DNA from 2 places in the Streptomyces sp. JW3 genome. Region 1 is predicted to be linked to the other one. Evidence: predicted binding sites of a transcription regulator. Region 1 holds the regulator's gene; the other holds the start of a gene.
The links. Region 1 encodes HspR, which represses chaperone genes until heat shock. Its sites were predicted from a motif close to TTGAGNNNNNNNNNCTCAA; they were not measured.
Positions count from the first base shown of each region.

Region 2: a site for HspR is predicted at 1,485-1,503, ahead of lon (endopeptidase La). Genes of this name have one in related genera too.

Region 1 covers NZ_JBQOUX010000002.1:63,838-72,935, reverse strand. The annotation lists gene ACTT8P_RS01685 (sugar ABC transporter substrate-binding protein) at 1-602, opposite strand, end outside; gene ACTT8P_RS01680 (fibronectin type III domain-containing protein) at 899-2,620, shown strand; gene ACTT8P_RS01675 (heat shock protein transcriptional repressor HspR) at 2,686-3,138, opposite strand; gene dnaJ (molecular chaperone DnaJ) at 3,144-4,325, opposite strand; gene grpE (nucleotide exchange factor GrpE) at 4,359-5,030, opposite strand; gene dnaK (molecular chaperone DnaK) at 5,027-6,880, opposite strand; gene ACTT8P_RS01655 (heterodisulfide reductase-related iron-sulfur binding cluster) at 7,153-9,098, shown strand, end outside.
Region 2 covers NZ_JBQOUX010000012.1:95,370-104,467, reverse strand. The annotation lists gene ACTT8P_RS08075 (response regulator transcription factor) at 1-566, opposite strand, end outside; gene ACTT8P_RS08070 (spermidine synthase) at 680-1,378, opposite strand; gene lon (endopeptidase La) at 1,526-3,937, shown strand; partial or broken gene ACTT8P_RS08060 (lysozyme) at 3,987-4,805, opposite strand; gene ACTT8P_RS08055 (MarR family winged helix-turn-helix transcriptional regulator) at 5,014-5,508, shown strand; gene ACTT8P_RS08050 (hypothetical protein) at 5,632-6,417, opposite strand; gene ACTT8P_RS08045 (sensor histidine kinase) at 6,874-9,098, shown strand, end outside.

The sequences.
Region 1 (9,098 bases):
GCGCCGACCACTACGTTCCCGGCCAGTTCGGTCAGCGCGCCGGCCTTGAACTGGCGGGCGTTGGGGTCGGTGGAGGAGCCGTTCATCATGACGATGGTGCTGGTGGCGGAGTCGCTGCCGAGCGCCTCGAGGAGGGAGCGGCCCTGCACTTCCCCCACCAGTTCGTTGTCGAACGAGATGTACGCGTCGATCGGCCCCTCGGCCAGCCGGTCGTATGCGATCACCGGGATGCCCGCCGCCTTGGCCTTCTTCACTCCGCTCGCGATGGCGTGCGAGTCGACCGCGTCCAGCACGATGACGTCGACCCCGTCGTCGACCATCCGCTGCAGCTGCTGGGCCTGCTTGCCGGCGCTCGCGTCGGCGTTGGCGTACTCCACCGTGCCCCGGCCGCCGGTCAGCTCGTCCACCTTCTTCTTGAAGATGGGGTGGTCGAACTGCTCGTAACGGGTGTTGTCCTTCTCCGGGAGCAGCAGACCGACCGTGAGGTCGTCGCCCTTGGTCGGGCTGGCGTCGTCGCTGCCGCCCGACACGTTCAGCGCTCCGCAGGCCGTCAGCGAAACGGTCATCGTGGACGTCGCCACGGATATGGCGATACGACGCATGCAGGAGATCACTTCTGGTGCCTTCCGGACGCGGTGGCCGCATTGCGACCCAGGTGACTGAAAAGACAACGCGCAGTCCTACCCGGCCGTCAAGCGATACCACTTAACGAGATCGCAACATCACACTGCGCACCCGGCATGAAGTGTCAGTGATCATTCCCTCAACTTTCCTTCACACAAAGGCCGTCGGGCCTCCGCAACCGGCCGCACAAGATCCGTACAACCAACTCCAATCCTCACGAGTCGTGATCACGGAGGCTGCTCCTCGCCTCCGCTGTTTTCGAGCAGAGGACCGAATGAACTCAGCCAGTCGCACGACCACGGCCGCCGCCTCGGCCGCCGTCGTGCTCGCCACCGCGGGCGGACTGCTCACCGTCGCCGCCGCGCCCGCCTCCGCAGCCGTCAGCTGCGCCTCCCCCGTCTTCAAGCGGCAGTTCTTCGCGAACACCACGTTCGCCGGGACCGCGAAGAAGACCGACTGCGACTCGGTGATCGACCAGAACTGGGGCACCGGCGCCCCCGCCGCCGGCCTGCCGGCCAACAACTTCGGCGTCCGCTGGTCGGTGACCCGGGACTTCGGCTCCGGCGGCCCGTTCGCCTTCACCGCCGCCACCCAGGACGGCATCCGGGTCTATCTCGACGGCACCCGCAAGGTCGACGTGTGGAAGAACGTGTCGTCCACGCAGAAGAAGACGGCCAACGTCACCATCCCCAAGGGCAAGCACACCCTGCGGATCGACTTCGTCAACTGGACCGGCAAGGCGAACGTCGCGTTCTCCTACGCGCCCCGCACTTCGTCCTCGGCCGACAAGGCCAAGCCGCTCACCCCCACCGGGGCGTCGGTCACCTACGACAAGGCCACCGGCAAGGCGAAGGCCACCTGGACGAAGAACAAGGAGATGGACCTCGCCGGCTACCGCGTCTACCGCCGCCTGAAGGGCACCTCGTACGCCACCAAGCCGCTCGCCACGACCACCTCGACGTCGTACACGGACAGCACCCTGCCGAAGACCGGCGAGACGTACTACTACGAGCTCCGCGCCTACGACAAGGCGGGCAACGAGTCGGCGGGCACGGCCGACCAGGGCGTCACCACCGCCGACACGACCGCGCCCGCCGCGCCCGCCGCGCCGGTCACCGCCTCGGAGGCGACCGGTCTGCGCCTGACCTGGAGCGCGGTCGCCGACGCCGCCTCCTACCGGGTGTACCGCGCGGCGAGCGCCGACGGCACCTACGCCCGGCTCGCGACCGTCACCGGCCAGGTCTCCCACCTGGACACCTCGGCCGTCGAGGGCACCACCTACTTCTACCGGGTGACCGCCCTCGACCCGGCCGGCAACGAGTCCGCGCGCTCCGCCGCCGTGAGCGGCAAGCGCCGTGACCTCACCCCGCCGTCCGCCGTCACCGGGGTGACCGCGACCGCGACCGAGTACGGCTTCCGGCTCAGCTGGGACGCCAACCCCACCCCCGACCTGGCCCGTTACGTGGTCCGCCGCGGTGAACTGCTCGGCGACGAGGGCGAGCGGATCTGCTCCCTGAGCGCCGGCTACTACGTCTTCGCCGACACCACCTCCTACGACTACACCACCCTCCCGGACGGCGAGGAGTCCTGCTTCGTCGTGGACGCCGTCGACACCGCCGGCAACTCGGCCTTCCAGTGGACCGGCGAGGCGCAGGTCGTCACCGCGACCGAGCTGGACACCACACCCGCCACCGCCACCCCGGACGGCTCCCCGCTGACCCTCACCGCCACCGGCGCCGAGGGCGACGAGGGCAATCTGCTGGAGTGGTACGGGCTCGGCGAGTCGGCGCCCGAGCAGGCGGGCGGCTACCGCGTCTACCGCTGGAACCCGGCCGCCTCGGCGTACGAGAAGATCGCCGACCTCGGCGCGGGCGCCGTCCGGTACTTCGACACCGGGGCCCGGCGCGGCACCACGTCGTACTACTGGGTCACCGCGGTCGCCGCGGACGGCACGGAGTCCGTGCCGGCGGGCGACTGGGCGGTCACCGCACCCTGACCCCGCATGAGAGAAGCCGGGCCCACCTGTTCAGGCGGGCCCGGCTTCTTGGCGTTCACGCGCGGTCAGTCCGACGACTGCCGGCCCTTGGGCCGCCACACCACCAGCGCGCTGGTCTGCTGGACCTCCTGGTACGGGACCAGGTCCCGGCGGTAGGAGGCGTGCACCGCGGCCTCGCGCTGCCGCATCGCCGCCGCCGCGCCGTCCAGGGCGGCCTCCATCTCGGCCACCCGGGCCTGGAGCGCCGCGACCTGGTTCTCCAGTTCGATGATGCGTTTGATGCCGGCCAGGTTGATGCCCTCGTCCTGCGACAACTGCTGCACCGTGCGCAGCAGTTCGATGTCCCGGGCCGAGTAGCGCCGGCCCCGGCCGGCGGTGCGGTCCGGGGAGACCAGGCCCAGACGGTCGTACTGACGCAGGGTCTGCGGGTGCAGGCCGGACAGCTGGGCCGCCACCGAGATGACGTAGACCGGGGTTTCCTCGGTCAGTTCATACGGATTGCGTCGACGACCGTCCATCTCCGTCAAGCTCCCTTCGCGGCCTCGAACAGCTCCGCCCGCGGATCCTCGTCCGCGGTCGCCTCGCGATACGCCTCCAGTGCCTCACGAGCCTTCCCCGTCAGGTCCTTCGGAACACTCACCTCGACGGTGACCAGCAGATCGCCGCGGGTGCCGTCCTTGCGGACCGCGCCCTTGCCGCGGGCCCGCATGGTCCGCCCGTTGGGCGTGCCGGCCGGCAGCTTCAGCGTGACCGGCGGGCCGCCCAGGGTGGGCACCCTGACCTCCCCGCCGAGCGCCGCCTCCGCGTACGTCACCGGCACGGTGACCGTGAGGTTGTCGCCCTTGCGGCCGAAGACGGAGTGGTCCTTGACGTGCACCACCACGTACAGGTCGCCCGCCGGACCGCCGCGCTCGCCCGGCGTGCCCTTGCCGCGCAGCCGGATGCGCTGCCCGTCGGAGACCCCGGCCGGGATGCGGACCTGCATGGTCCGGGAGGACTTGGCGCGTCCGGAGCCCTTGCAGACGTCGCAGGGGTGCTCCGCGATCAGACCGCGGCCCTTGCAGTCCGGGCAGGGGTCGGTCAGCGAGAACCCGCCGCCCGAACCCCGGGTCACCTGGCCGGTGCCGACGCAGGTCGGGCACACCCGGGGCGTGCCGTTCTTGTCGCCGGTGCCCGAACACGCCTTGCAGGGCGCCTGCGAGGACATCCTGAGCGGCACGGTCGCGCCCTCGATGGCCTCCGTGAAGCTCAGCGTGACCTCGGACTCGATGTCCTGGCCGCGCCTGGGCTGGGTCCGGGTGCCGCCCGCGGTGCCCCGGTTGAACAGGCCCCCGAAGACGTCACCGATGCCGCCGCCGAAGCCGCCGGCCCCCTGTCCGCCGCCCTGCGCGCCGCCTCCGAAGAGGTCGCCCAGGTCGAAGTTGAAGGTGCCGCCGCCCGCTCCCGGCCCCGGGCGGAAGCCCCCGTTGCCGAAGAGCGCGCGTGCCTCGTCGTACTCCTTGCGCTTCTTGGGGTCGCCGAGGATGTCGTTCGCCTCGGAGATCTCCTTGAAGCGTTCCTCCGCCTTGGCGTTGCCCTTGTTGGCGTCCGGGTGGTTCTCGCGGGCGAGTTTCCGGTACGCCTTCTTGATCTCGGCGTCGGTGGCGTCCTTGGGGACGCCGAGGACCTTGTAGTAGTCCTTCTCGATGAAGTCCTTGGTGCTCATCCCCGACGTCCCTCCTTCCTGCCGCTCACAAGCTCAGCCCTCGTCCGGGCCACCGCTCTCCTTGTCCTCGGCGGCGTCCGCCGTCGGCTCGGTGTTCTCCTCGGCCGGCTTGACCGTCTGCGCCCCGGGCTGGGGCTCGGCGACGGCCACCCGCGCGGGGCGGATGGTGCGCTCGCCGATCCGGTACCCGGGCTGGAGGATCGCCACGCAGGTCGTCTCGGTGACGTCCGGCGCGTAACTGTGCATCAGGGCCTCGTGGATGGTCGGGTCGAAGGGCTCGCCCTCCTTGCCGAACTGCTGAAGGCCCAGCTTGGTGGCGACCGCCTCCAGCGACTCGCCGACGCCCTTGAAACCGCCGACCAGTTCGCCGTGTTCCCGGGCCCGGCCGATGTCGTCGAGGACGGGGAGCAGCTCGGTCAGCAGGTTCGCGGTGGCGACCTCCTTGACGGCGACCCGGTCCCGCTCGACCCGGCGGCGGTAGTTCTGGTACTCGGCCTGGAGCCGCTGGAGGTCGGCGGTGCGCTCGCCCAGCGCGGTGCGCACCTGGTCCAGCTGGGCCACCAGGCCCGCGTTCTGGCTCGCGTCCCCGGCCGGGGCCGCCCCCGCCTCCGAGGAGGAGGGGGCGGCCTTCGGCTCGGCGTCTTCGGAGGTGGCGCCGGAGGGGACGTCGGGCTTCTCGTCAAAACCCGGGGTCTCCTCCGTCACGCGGCACCGTCCTTGCGCTCGTCGTCGACGATCTCGGCGTCCACGACGTCGTCGTCGGCCTTGGACTGACCGGCACCGGCGCCGCCCGGCGCCTCGCCGCCGGCCGCCTGCGCGCCCTGGGCGTCGGCGTACATGGCCTGGCCGAGCTTCTGCGAGACGGCCGCGACCTTCTCGGTGGCGGTGCGGATCTCGGCGGTGTCCTCGCCCTTGAGCTTCTCCTTCAGCTCGCCGACGGCGGTCTCCACCTCGGTCTTGACGTCACCGGGGACCTTGTCCTCGTTGTCCTTGAGGAACTTCTCGGTCTGGTAGACGAGCTGCTCGCCCTGGTTGCGGGTCTCGGCGGCCTCGCGGCGGGCGTGGTCCTCCTCCGCGTACTTCTCGGCCTCTTCGCGCATCCGGTTGACCTCGTCCTTCGGCAGCGAGGAGCCACCGGTGACGGTCATCTTCTGCTCCTTGCCCGTGCCCAGGTCCTTCGCGGTCACGTGCATGATGCCGTTGGCGTCGATGTCGAAGGAGACCTCGATCTGCGGGACGCCGCGCGGCGCCGGCGGCAGCCCGGTCAGCTCGAACATCCCGAGCTTCTTGTTGTACGCCGCGATCTCGCGCTCGCCCTGGTAGACCTGGATCTGCACGGACGGCTGGTTGTCCTCGGCGGTGGTGAAGATCTCGGACCGCTTGGTCGGGATCGTCGTGTTCCGCTCGATCAGCTTGGTCATGATGCCGCCCTTGGTCTCGATGCCGAGGGACAGCGGGGTGACGTCGAGCAGCAGGACGTCCTTGACCTCGCCCTTGAGCACACCGGCCTGGAGGGCGGCGCCGATCGCGACGACCTCGTCCGGGTTGACGCCCTTGTTGGCGTCCTTGCCGCCGGTCAGCTCGCGGACCAGCTCGGCGACGGCCGGCATCCGGGTGGAGCCGCCGACGAGAACGACGTGGTCGATCTCGCTGAGCTGGATGCCCGCGTCCTTGATCACGTTGTGGAACGGCGTCTTGCAGCGCTCCAGCAGGTCCGCGGTCAGCTGCTGGAACTGGGCCCGGGTGAGCTTCTCGTCCAGGTGCAGCGGGCCCTCGGCGGAGGCCGTGATGTAGGGCAGGTTGATCGAGGTCTCGGTGGACGAGGACAGCTCGATCTTCGCCTTCTCGGCGGCCTCGCGCAGGCGCTGGAGCGCCATCTTGTCCTTGCTCAGGTCCACGCCGTGACCGGACTGGAACTGCTTGACCAGGTAGTCGACGACGCGCTGGTCCCAGTCGTCACCACCGAGGTGGTTGTCACCGTTGGTGGCCTTCACCTCGACGACGCCGTCGCCGATCTCCAGCAGCGACACGTCGAAGGTGCCGCCACCGAGGTCGAAGACCAGGATCGTCTGGTCGTCCTTGTCGAGGCCGTACGCCAGCGCGGCGGCGGTCGGCTCGTTGACGATGCGCAGGACGTTCAGACCGGCGATCTCGCCGGCCTCCTTCGTCGCCTGCCGCTCCGAGTCGTTGAAGTACGCCGGGACGGTGATGACCGCGTCGGTGACCTTCTCGCCCAGGTACGCCTCGGCGTCCCGCTTCAGCTTCTGCAGCACGAAGGCGCTGATCTGCTGCGGGTTGAAGTCTTTGCCGTCCAGGTTGATCTTCCAGTCGGTGCCCATGTGGCGCTTGACCGACCGGATGGTCCTGTCGACGTTCGTGACCGCCTGGCGCTTGGCCACCTCGCCGACGAGGACTTCGCCGTTCTTGGCGAAGGCGACGACGGACGGCGTGGTCCTGGCGCCCTCTGCGTTGGTGATGACGGTGGGCTCGCCGCCTTCAAGAACGCTGACGACGGAGTTAGTCGTGCCCAGGTCGATGCCGACCGCACGTGCCATGGTGATTTCCTCCAGCTGACTTGAGTGGAACAGGCTCAAGTGTGCACGACGACGTCCGCCGGGTCAACAGACATGAGCCGAGTCGACTCAACTCTTATCCGCCCCTTACGCGCAACGACGCGTCGACGGTCAGGGTCGCCTCAGCGACACAGATCACGACACGGCCGACTACAGTGCGGCGGAGAATGGGGGGTACCCTCATACAGACTGCATAAGCTACCGCTCAGTAATACCGCCCCCCTCGAAACCTCGCAGGCCCGAGGAGCCCCGAAATGCAACTCGCCGCGATCATCGTGTCGCTGGTCCTGATCGTGGTCGGCGTGGCACTGTTCGCCCGCGCCGTCCTGCAGATCGTCACCTATATGCGACTGGGCCAGCCGGTGCCGGCCGGCACGCGCACCGACGCCCCCGGGCAGCGCACCCTCACGGTGGTCAGGGAGTTCCTCGGGCACACCCGGATGAACCGCTGGGGCGTGGTCGGCGTCGCGCACTGGTTCGTGGCGGTGGGCTTCTTCTCCCTGCTGCTGACGATCGTCAACGCGATCGGCCAGCTCTTCCAGGCCGACTGGCTGCTGCCGATCCTGGGCGACTGGGCACCGTACAACGTCTTCGTCGAGTTCATCGGCACGATGACCGTGCTCGGCATCCTGGTCCTGATCGGCATCCGGCAGCTGTCCCACCCGCGCAAGCCGGGCCGCAAGTCCCGCTTCGCCGGCTCCAACTTCGGCCAGGCGTACTTCGTCGAGGCGGTCATCCTGATCGTCGGCGTCTGCATCTTCATGCTGCACGCGCTGGAGGGCGCCCAGCACCATGTGGACGGCTACGAGGCGTCGTTCTTCATCTCGTACCCGGTGGTGTCCTGGCTGGAGGGCATGGACCTGTCCACCCTCCAGAACCTCACCTACTTCTTCGCCGGCCTGAAGATCGCGACCTCCTTCATCTGGATGATCACGGTCGCCCTGAAGACCGACATGGGCGTGGCCTGGCACCGGTTCCTGGCCTTCCCGAACATCTTCTTCAAGCGGAAGGCGGACGGCGGGACTTCGCTGGGTGCCCTGCTGCCGATGACGTCCAGCGGCAAGCCGATCGACTTCACCGACCCCGGCGAGGACGACGTCTTCGGCGTCTCGCAGGTCGAGCACTTCTCCTGGAAGGGTCTGCTCGACTTCTCCACCTGCACGGAGTGCGGCCGCTGCCAGTCGCAGTGCCCGGCCTGGAACACGGGCAAGCCGCTCTCCCCGAAGCTGCTGATCATGTCCCTGCGGGACCACGCGCACGCCAAGGCGCCGTACCTGCTGGCGGGTGGCGGCAAGTCGATGGAGGGCGAGGAGAAGGCGTCCGAGGAGGCGCTCGCCGCCGTGCCGGCCGCGGCTCTCGCGGAGGCCGAGCGCCCGCTGATCGGCACCCTCGAGGAGAACGGCGTCATCGACCCGGACGTGCTGTGGTCCTGCACCACCTGCGGCGCCTGTGTCGAGCAGTGCCCGGTGGACATCGAGCACGTCGACCACATCGTCGACATGCGCCGCTACCAGGTGATGATCGAGTCGTCGTTCCCGTCCGAGGCGGGCACGATGCTCAAGAACCTGGAGAAGAAGGGCAACCCCTGGGGGCTGGCGAAGAAGCAGCGCCTGGAGTGGACCAAGGAGGTCGACTTCGAGGTCCCGGTCGTCGGCAAGGACATCGAGGACCTCACCGAGGTCGAGTACCTCTACTGGGTCGGCTGCGCCGGCGCCCTGGAGGACCGCGCGAAGAAGACCACGAAGGCGTTCGCGGAGCTGCTCCACATGGCGGGCGTGAAGTTCGCGATCATGGGCGGCGACGAGAAGTGCACGGGTGACTCGGCGCGGCGCCTGGGCAACGAGCCGCTGTTCCAGGAACTGGGCATGGAGAACGTCGCCTCGCTGAACATGGCCTTCGGTGAGGACGACGAGTCCCCGGAGACCAGGAAGCCCAAGTCGGCGAAGAAGATCGTCGCCACCTGCCCGCACTGCCTGAACACGCTCGGCAACGAGTACCCGCAGCTCGGCGGCGACTACGAGGTCATCCACCACACCCAGCTGCTCCAGCACCTGGTGGACGAGGGCAAGCTGGTCCCGGTGACGCCGGTCGAGGGCATCATCACGTACCACGACCCCTGCTACCTGGGCCGGCACAACAAGATCTACACGCCGCCGCGCGAGATCATCGCCGCGGTGCCGGGCATCCGCAACGAGGAGAT
Region 2 (9,098 bases), on a different contig from region 1:
GTGTTCGCCAGGCACACCAGCAGGTCGAACTCGGTCGGCGTGAGGTGCACGTCCTCGCTGCGCACCCGCACCCGGCGCTGCGCGTGGTCGATCTCCAGTTCGCCCAGCCGCAGGATGCCGCTGCGCGGGGTGGAGGCGGCGACCACGGCCCGCTCCACGCGGCGCAGCAGCACGTGCACCCGGGCGGCCAGCTCGCGCATCGAGAACGGCTTGGTCATGTAGTCGTCGGCGCCGACGCCGAGCCCGACCAGCATGTCCGTCTCGTCGTCGCGCGCGGTGAGCATCAGCACCGGCACCGGGCGGGCGGCCTGCACCCGGCGGCAGACCTCCAGGCCGTCGAAGCCGGGCAGCATGATGTCGAGGATCAGCAGGTCGGGCTGCCAGGCCTCGGCGGTGTCGACGGCGGCCGGACCGTCGCCCGCCGTCTGCACCAGGAAACCCTCGGCGCGCAGGCGGGTCGCGATGGCGTCCACGATCGTCTGGTCGTCCTCCACCACCAGCACCCGGCGCTGCGCGCCCTGCGTAGCGGTCGCCGTGCCGTTGTGGGAGGTGTGTGTCTGCTCCATCGCCCGCCCCTGAGGTGTGCTTTACGGAATCCGTGGGGTGATCCCATGACTGCGCTCGACGCTTGAATGAACCGCGTCAGAGCAGCAGCGTACGGGGAGTCACCGGGCCTTTGCTATCCAGGTCCGACGCAGATGTGCACGACGTCCGGAACGCCCCGGGCAACGCGGATCTCTTCGGTACGCACCTGCTGGAACCCGGCATTACGCAAGGTTTCTTCGAAAAGGGGGGAGGGCTGCGCGGACCACACGGCGAGTACTCCGCCGGGCCTCAACAGCCGTGCGCAGTCCGCCAGTCCGGACGGTCCGTAGAGCCCTTCGTTGCCCTCGGTGACGGTCCAGTCGGGGCCGTTGTCGATGTCGAGGCACAGGGCGTCGTAGCTGGCGGGGTGTGTGTCGGATGTCTCATTGACGTACGCGACGAGGTCGGCTTCGACGATCTCCGTGCGCGGGTCGGCCAGTGCCTCGCGGGTCAGCGCGGACAGCGGGCCGTCCCGGTGCCAGCCGATGACGGCCGGTTCGCGTTCGACCACGGTGATCCGCCCCCAGCGGGGGTCGGCGGCGGCGTGCGCGAGCGAGAAGCCGACGCCCAGGCCGCCGATCAGCACCTGCGGGTCCGCGCGCCTCGCGGGCAGCGCCGCCAGCGCCGCGTCGACCAGCAGCCGCTCCGAGCGCCCGTCGGAGGTGTCCATCAGGAAGCAGCCGTTGGCGATGATCTGGAGCAGTTCGCCGTGCCTGCGCAGCACGACCTCGCCGTACGGCCCCTCGCGGCGGTCCAGGACCACCGGGGGTTCGGGAATTGCGTGGACCGACATCCCGGCATCCTGACATCCGCCGTCCGGCGTCTCGTGGGCCTTGATCGCTCACAGCGAACGCCGGGCGGGGAACATCCGGCGTCTCCCGGGCATTGAGTCGATGTACTTGAGTGCAAGCAACTCAACTTGACTGCCGAAGGGGAGATCATGGCTGCTGAGTCCACGCCGTTCACATCGCTCGCCCTGCCCGTGCTGCCGCTCGACGACGAGGTCGTGCTGCCCGGGATGGTGGTCCCGCTCGACCTGAACGACGCCGAGGTCCGGGCCGCGGTGGAGGCCGCGCAGGCCGCCGCCCGCGACGAGCCCGGCAAGCCGAAGGTCCTGCTGGTGCCCCGCGTCGACGGCACCTACGCGAGCACCGGCGTGCTCGGCACCGTCGAACAGGTCGGCCGGCTGGCCGACGGCGACCCCGGCGCGCTGATCCGCGGCCGCGGCCGGGTGAAGATCGGCGCCGGCACCACCGGCCCCGGCGCCGCGCTGTGGGTCGAGGGGACCCGGATCGACGAGACCGTGCCCGAGCCGCTGCCGGGCCAGGTGACCGAACTGGTCAAGGAGTACAAGGCGCTGGCCACCGCCTGGCTGCGCAAGCGCGGCGCCTGGCAGGTGGTGGACCGGGTCCAGGCCATCGAGGACGTCTCGGCGCTCGCCGACAACTCCGGCTACTCGCCGTTCTTGACCACCGCCCAGAAGACCGAACTCCTGGAGACCGCCGACCCGGTGGCCCGCCTCAAGCTGGCCACCGCCCAGCTGCGCGAGCACCTCGCCGAACAGGACGTCGCCGAGACCATCGCCAAGGACGTCCAGGAGGGCGTCGACAAGCAGCAGCGCGAATTCCTGCTGCGCCGCCAGCTCGAAGCCGTCCGCAAGGAACTGCGCGAGCTCAACGGCGACCAGGAGGGCGAGGAGTCCGACGACTACCGGGCCCGGGTCGAGGCCGCCGACCTGCCGGAGAAGGTCCGCGAGGCCGCCCTCAAGGAGGTCGACAAGCTGGAGCGCGCCAGCGACCAGTCGCCCGAGGGCTCCTGGATCCGCACCTGGCTGGACACGGTCCTGGAACTGCCGTGGAACGAGCGGACGGAGGACGAGTACGACATCCAGGGCGCCCAGTCGGTCCTGGACGCCGAGCACGCGGGCCTGGCGGACGTGAAGGAGCGGATCACCGAGTACCTGGCCGTCCGCAAGCGCCGCGCCGACCGGGGCCTCGGCGTCGTCGGCGGCCGGCGCGGCGGCGCGGTGCTGGCCCTGGTCGGCCCGCCCGGCGTCGGCAAGACCAGCCTCGGCGAGTCCGTCGCCCACGCGATGGGCCGCAAGTTCGTCCGGGTCGCCCTCGGCGGCGTCCGCGACGAGGCCGAGATCCGCGGCCACCGCCGTACCTACGTCGGCGCGCTGCCCGGCCGGATCGTGCGGGCGGTCAAGGAGGCCGGCTCGATGAACCCGGTGGTGCTCCTGGACGAGATCGACAAGGTGGGCTCCGACTTCCGCGGCGACCCCGCGGCGGCCCTCCTCGAAGTCCTCGACCCGGCCCAGAACCACACCTTCCGCGACCACTACCTGGAGGTCGAACTCGACCTCTCCGACGTGGTGTTCCTGGCGACCGCCAACGTCCTGGAGGCCATCCCGGAAGCCCTGCTCGACCGCATGGAGCTGGTCCGGCTCGACGGCTACACCGAGGACGAGAAGGTCGTCATCGCCCGCGACCACCTGCTCCCGCGCCAGCTGGAGCGGGCCGGCCTGGACAGCGAAGAGGTGACGATCGACGAGGGCGCGCTGCGCAGGCTGGCCGGGGAGTACACCCGGGAGGCGGGCGTGCGCACCCTGGAGCGGTCCATCGCCCGGCTGCTGCGCAAGGTGGCGGCCCAGCACGAACTGGGCGAGCGGAAGCTGCCGTTCACCGTCGGCGCGGACGACCTGCGGGACCTGATCGGGCGGCCGCACCACGTGCCCGAGTCCGCCCAGGACCCGGCCGAGCGCCGCACCTCGGTGCCGGGCGTGGCCACCGGCCTCGCGGTCACCGGAGCGGGCGGCGACGTCCTCTACGTGGAGGCGTCGCTGGCCGACCCGGAGACCGGCGCGGCGGGCCTGACCCTGACCGGACAGCTCGGGGACGTGATGAAGGAGAGTGCGCAGATCGCCCTGAGCTTCCTGCGCTCGCACGGCGCCGAACTGGAACTGCCGGTGGCCGACCTGAAGGACCGGGGCGTGCACATCCACTTCCCGGCGGGCGCGGTCCCCAAGGACGGCCCGAGCGCGGGCGTCACCATGACCACGGCCCTCGCCTCCCTGCTGTCCGGCCGGCTGGTCCGCACCGACGTGGCGATGACCGGCGAGGTCTCACTGACCGGCCGCGTCCTGCCGATCGGCGGGGTGAAGCAGAAGCTGCTCGCCGCGCACCGCGCCGGGGTGACCACGGTGATCATCCCCAAGCGCAACGAACCCGACCTGGACGACGTCCCGGCCGAGATCCTGGACAAGCTCGACGTCCACGCCGTCTCGGACGTCCGCCAGGTCCTGGAACTGGCGCTGGCACCGGCCACCAGCGAGGTGCCGGTCGCGGCCTGACGGACGGGCGCGGTGCCCCCGGCTGCCTGCCGGGGGCCCCGCGCGGTGTTCAGCCGTTGGCGAGCGCGACCACGCGGTCCAGCGCGCCGTTGAACTTGTCGTGGTCCCCGACCGTCGGTCCGGACGAGGTGTACTGCCACATCGTGTAGTACGACCAGCCGGCCGGCAGCGTCCCCACCGCCGAGGCGTACCGGGCCACCCACAGCGGGTTGGCGGTCGCGAAGCCGCTGTGGTCGCCGGTGCACTCGGTCCATCAGCTGGTCGCCGTGTAGATGACGGCGTCCCGGCCGGTGCGCGCCTTGTAGGTGGTCAGGAAGTCGCGGATCCAGCTGACCAGCTGGCTCTGCGTCTTGCCGTAGCAGGAGGCCCCGTACGGGTTCCACTCGATGTCCAGCACGCCGGGCAGCGTCCTGCCGTCCCGGGACCAGCCGCCGCCGTGGTCGACGAAGTAGTTGGCCTGGGCGGCGCCGCTGGTGGTGTCCGGGGTGGCGAAGTGGTACGCGCCGCGGATCATGCCCACGTTGTAGGAGCCGTTGTACTGCTGGGCGAAGTACGGGTTCGTGTAGTACGTCCCCTCGGTGGCCTTGGCGTAGGCCCACTTGACGCCGCTGCTCCACAGCGTCGACCAGGCGACGTTCCCCTGGTGGCTGGAGACGTCGACGCCCTCGGTCTGGGTGGCGTCACCGGGGACGGGCGTGCCGTGCTCCCCGTCGTGGGCCGGGACCCCCATGCCCAGGTACGCGGAGCCGCGGACCGGGGTGTCGGCGGCGGCGGAGGGGAGGGCGAGAAGGAGCGAGAAGGCGGCGAGCAGGGCGCCGACGGCGGCGAGGCGCCGGCCGCGGGCCGGACCGGGTCTGTGCACGGGCATGACGGGCCTCCGAGGCTCGTGGTGCTCGAGAGTGGTGTGAACATGCCACTGCGGGTGCGCGCGGCAGACGCTACGCACGTAGACCCGCCGCCGGAAGAGGGTCCGGCAGCCGCCGTTGGTCCAAGCCTGCGAAATACTTGCCGAACTGCGGCGATGGCGGCGTACGGCGGAAACTTTCAGGACCGGGAAAACCGAGGCAGGGACTGACGTGCACGAGAACGGGAACGGCGGCGGACGGCAAGCTGAATCCGAGGCGGCCGGCAAGGACGTGGACCAGCCCGGCTTCCTCGCCCTGGAGCGCGAGCTGACGGTGCTGCTGCGCCGGGCCCGGGGCAACCAGGCGGAGATGGCCCGCGAGGTCCACCCGGACCTGGAGTCCTCCGCGTACGGGCTGCTGGTGCGGCTGGGGGAGTGCGGCGGGCAGCGGGCCACCGAGCTGGCCGCCTACATCGGCGTCGGCAAGGCGACCATGTCCCGGCAGTTGCGCGCCCTGGAGGAGCTCCGGCTGATCGCCCGGGAGCCCGACCCGGCCGACGGCCGCGCCTGGCTGGTCGACCTCACCCCGGAGGGCCGCGACCGGGTCCGCCGGGTCCGCGAGGCCCGCCGGGCCCGCTACGCCGGCCGCCTCGCCGACTGGGACCCCCGGGAGGTGTCCGAACTGGCCCGGCTGCTGCACGAGCTGAACCGGGGGATGGCGAGGTGAGCCGGGGGATGGCGAGGTGAGCCGGGGGATGGCGAGGTGAGCCGGGGGATGGCGAGGTGAGCCGGGGGATGGCGAGGTGAGCCGGCGCGGGGCCGGTGCCCTGCGGGAACTCCGAAGCCCCCTTCACAACTCCACGTAGACCACCGTCGCGTCGTCATGCGTCTTGCTGCGCCCCAGGAACGCCCGCTCCGTGTCGGCCCGTTCCAGCTCCCGCACCCGGTCCACCAGGCGCTGGGCGCCCTCCTTGCGGACGATCCGCAGCAGGTCCGGCCAGTCGCCCGCGCCGAACTTCTCCACCCACCGCGTCGCCCCGTCGCTCAGCGCCGCCAGCGCCCGCACCTCGTCGCGCGGCAGTTCCCCCGTCACCGCGCGCGCCGCCACCGCGGGGTCGGCCGCCGCCGTGAAGAAGCCGCCCTCCTTGTTCCGCAGGTCCGCGTCCACCAGCGCGTCCGTGGCGCGGGCCGCGCGCGGCAGCCGGGCCAGCCGGTCGTCCAGGCGGGCCGTGACCGTGCCGTCGGGCGCCTCGACCAGCAGCGCCGAGTCGCACAGCAGCAGGTACTCGACCCGCGCCGGCGACCAGCGGGCCAGGACCACCGTCGCCTGCGGCGTTCGCGGGTGAGAAAGGTCACAGGTTTTGGCGTGCGCCTCGGCGGTAACCGCGATGGCGCGGGACAGCGCGTCGGCGAGAGGAACATCCGGGAGTGAAACGGTCAGTTCGGTCAGTGCCCCGCCGAGGCGCGCGGTGAACCACGGCACCGAGTGCACGCACCCCGTCGCGTCCTTCGGCGGTGTCACCCCGTCCAGCAGCACCACCACGCCGCCCCGTCCGGAGGCCGGGAGGGCGACGCTCGCGAAGTCCTCGTTGGGCAGCCGGGAGGTGCTGGGTTCGGAGACCAGATCCGTACGCATCCGATCAGTCTGCACGAGTCCTTCACGACCGGCGCAAGGTGTCGGCCGGTGGCCTGATTTCGTCACCGCCGTGCAGGTCAGGCGCCTGATTTGGGGCGGAATACCGCACTCCGGCGGCACGTGGCGGCACATCCTGCCACCGCCCCGCCGGGAACGTCCAACCGGCCCCCGGGGCAAGCCCGTCGAACATGCCACGGGAACTTGCTCCCCAACTCGCCTCCGGGGTTCACTCCTTCGGGTGGCGGGCCAGGTGTTGCACACCCGGTGCCCATGGGCACTGGGAGGGTCGGGAGCCGGTGGGGGTCCCGCCCCGTCCGACCACGGCCGACGGCGCGCCCGGCACGGTCGACGGATGAAGACGGCCGTACGGATCGAACACGGACGTGAAGACGGACGTACGGGCCGGCCGGCCGGTTGACGGAGCGCCACCCGGCCCCACGGGTACACGAGTCAGGAATGCGAGCACCGGTGCAGAAGACGCGGCCTCGTCGCACAGGCAAGCAGACGGCCCCCGCCGGGGGTACGGAGCGAACCTCCCCCGTCACCCCCGCCCCGGACCCCGCGGCGACCCCCGCCCCGGCCGTCGTGGCCCCCACCGTGGGCCGGGGCCGGCCCACCCACGTACGCAACCGGCTGATCGTCGCCGTCCTGGTGGTGGCCGCCGCGATCGCCGGCGCCGGCGCGCCCTCGGTCATCACCGCATCCGAGCAGCTCAGCGACGCCCAGGACCTGGTGACCCGCGCCGAGCAGACCCAGGACGCGCTCACCCTGGCCCACTCGCTGGCCGACGAACGCGACGAGGTCACCCCCTACATCGCCGCCGGCCGGCCCGAGTCCAAGGCGCCCTCGGAGCAGCGCGGCAAGCGCGTCGACCGCCAGGTCGAGGAACTGCGTGCCGACCCCGACCTGCCCGCCGCCCTGCGCGCGGACCTGGACGCCGTCGCCGCGCTGCGCCGGGCCGCGCTCACCGGCAAGTCCAGCGCCTTGGAGGCGCACGACGCGTACTCCACCGCCATCACCGAACTGCACGGCCTCGCCGAACAGCTGGCCGAGCAGATGCCGCCCCGCGCGGGCGCCGGGGCGTACGCGCTGGCCGAGCTGGACTCCGCCGTCCAGCAGGCCGCCGCCGCCCGCGGCCTGCTGCTCGCCGCGCTCAGCGTGCCGAGCGGTACCCAGACCTCGTACGACCCGATCACCGGCCTGCCCACCGAGACCAACACCACCTCGGACGCCGACGCCAAGACCCGCGCCGCGCTGGCCGCCGCCGCCCAGGAGGCCCGGGTCCGCTCCGACGCCGCCCTGGCCGACTTCCGCGAGGGCGCCCCCGAGCCGGCCAAGGAGCGCTACGACGCCACCGTCACCGGGCCCGAGGTGGACAGCGCCGAGAAGTACCTGGCCGCCCTGACCGACCAGCCGACGCTCTCCGACGACGACCTCGGCACCAGTGTCACCAAGCTGTCCGCCGCGCTCTGGGCCCGGGTCGACGCCATGCGCGGCGCCGAGTCCGCTCTCTACGAGCGGCGCAGCACGGACCTGGCCCAGTTGCGCGACGACGACGTCACCGCGCTGGAGATCCGGATCGCCGTGCTCGGTGCGCTGATCCTGATCGCCGTGGGCGTCGCCACCGCGCTGGCCCGCAGCCTCACCCGCCCGCTGTCGGTACTGCGCCGGGGCACCGCCCGGCTCGCCGAGGCCGAGCACCCGGCCGCCGAGGAACCGCTCACCTTCACCGGCCGCAACGACGAGTTCGCCAAGGCGGTCCGCTCGGTCAACGCCCTGCACGCGCACGCCGTCGCCCTGGCCGAGCGGGTCACCACCCTGGAGTCCGACCGCAAGCACCTGGTCGGCCAGCGGCAGAAGATGGCCGACGCCCGCGAGGAACTGCGCGCCGAACTCGCCGAGTCCGCCGCCCGGCTGGAGCAGGTCCGCCAGAGCGTCGGCTCCACCTACGTCAACCTGGCACTGCGCACCCTCGGCCTGGTCGAACGCCAGCTCGGCGTCATCGAGTCGATGGAGGAGCGGGAGCAGGACCCGGACCGCCTGGCCACCCTGTTCAAGCTCGACCACTTCGCCACCGTGATGCGCCGGCACAGCGAGAACCTCCTCGTGCTGGCCGGCGCCGAACACGGCCGGCACACCGCCGGACCGGTGCCGCTGGTCGACGTGGTGCGCGCCGCCGTCAGCGAGATCGAGCGCTACGAGCGGGTCCGCATCGCCGCGCTGCCGCCGCACGCGCACGTGGCCGGGTTCGCCGCCGACGACCTGTCCCACCTGCTCGCCGAACTCCTGGAGAACGCCACCTCCTTCTCGCCGCCGGACCGGCCCGTCGAGGTCTCCGGCTGGCTGCTGGAGAACGGCGAGGTGATGCTCTCCGTCCAGGACGAGGGCATCGGCATGGAACAGGACCGGCTGGAGCGGCTCAACGCCCGGCTCACCGACTTCGACCCCGAGGCCCCCTACGAGCAGCCTCGGGGCGAGGCGGGCGAGGCGGGCGAGGAGGACGAGAGCGGTCTCGGTCTCGGCCTGTACGTCGTGGCCCGCCTCGCCCACCGGCACGGCGCCCGGGTGCGGCTACGCGAGCAGCAGCAGGGCGGCATGGCGGCCGTCGTGGTCGTACCCCTGCCGCTGCTCGCCGAGGGCCCGCCGGTCGCCGCACCCCCGGCGGTGCCCGCCGCCGACGG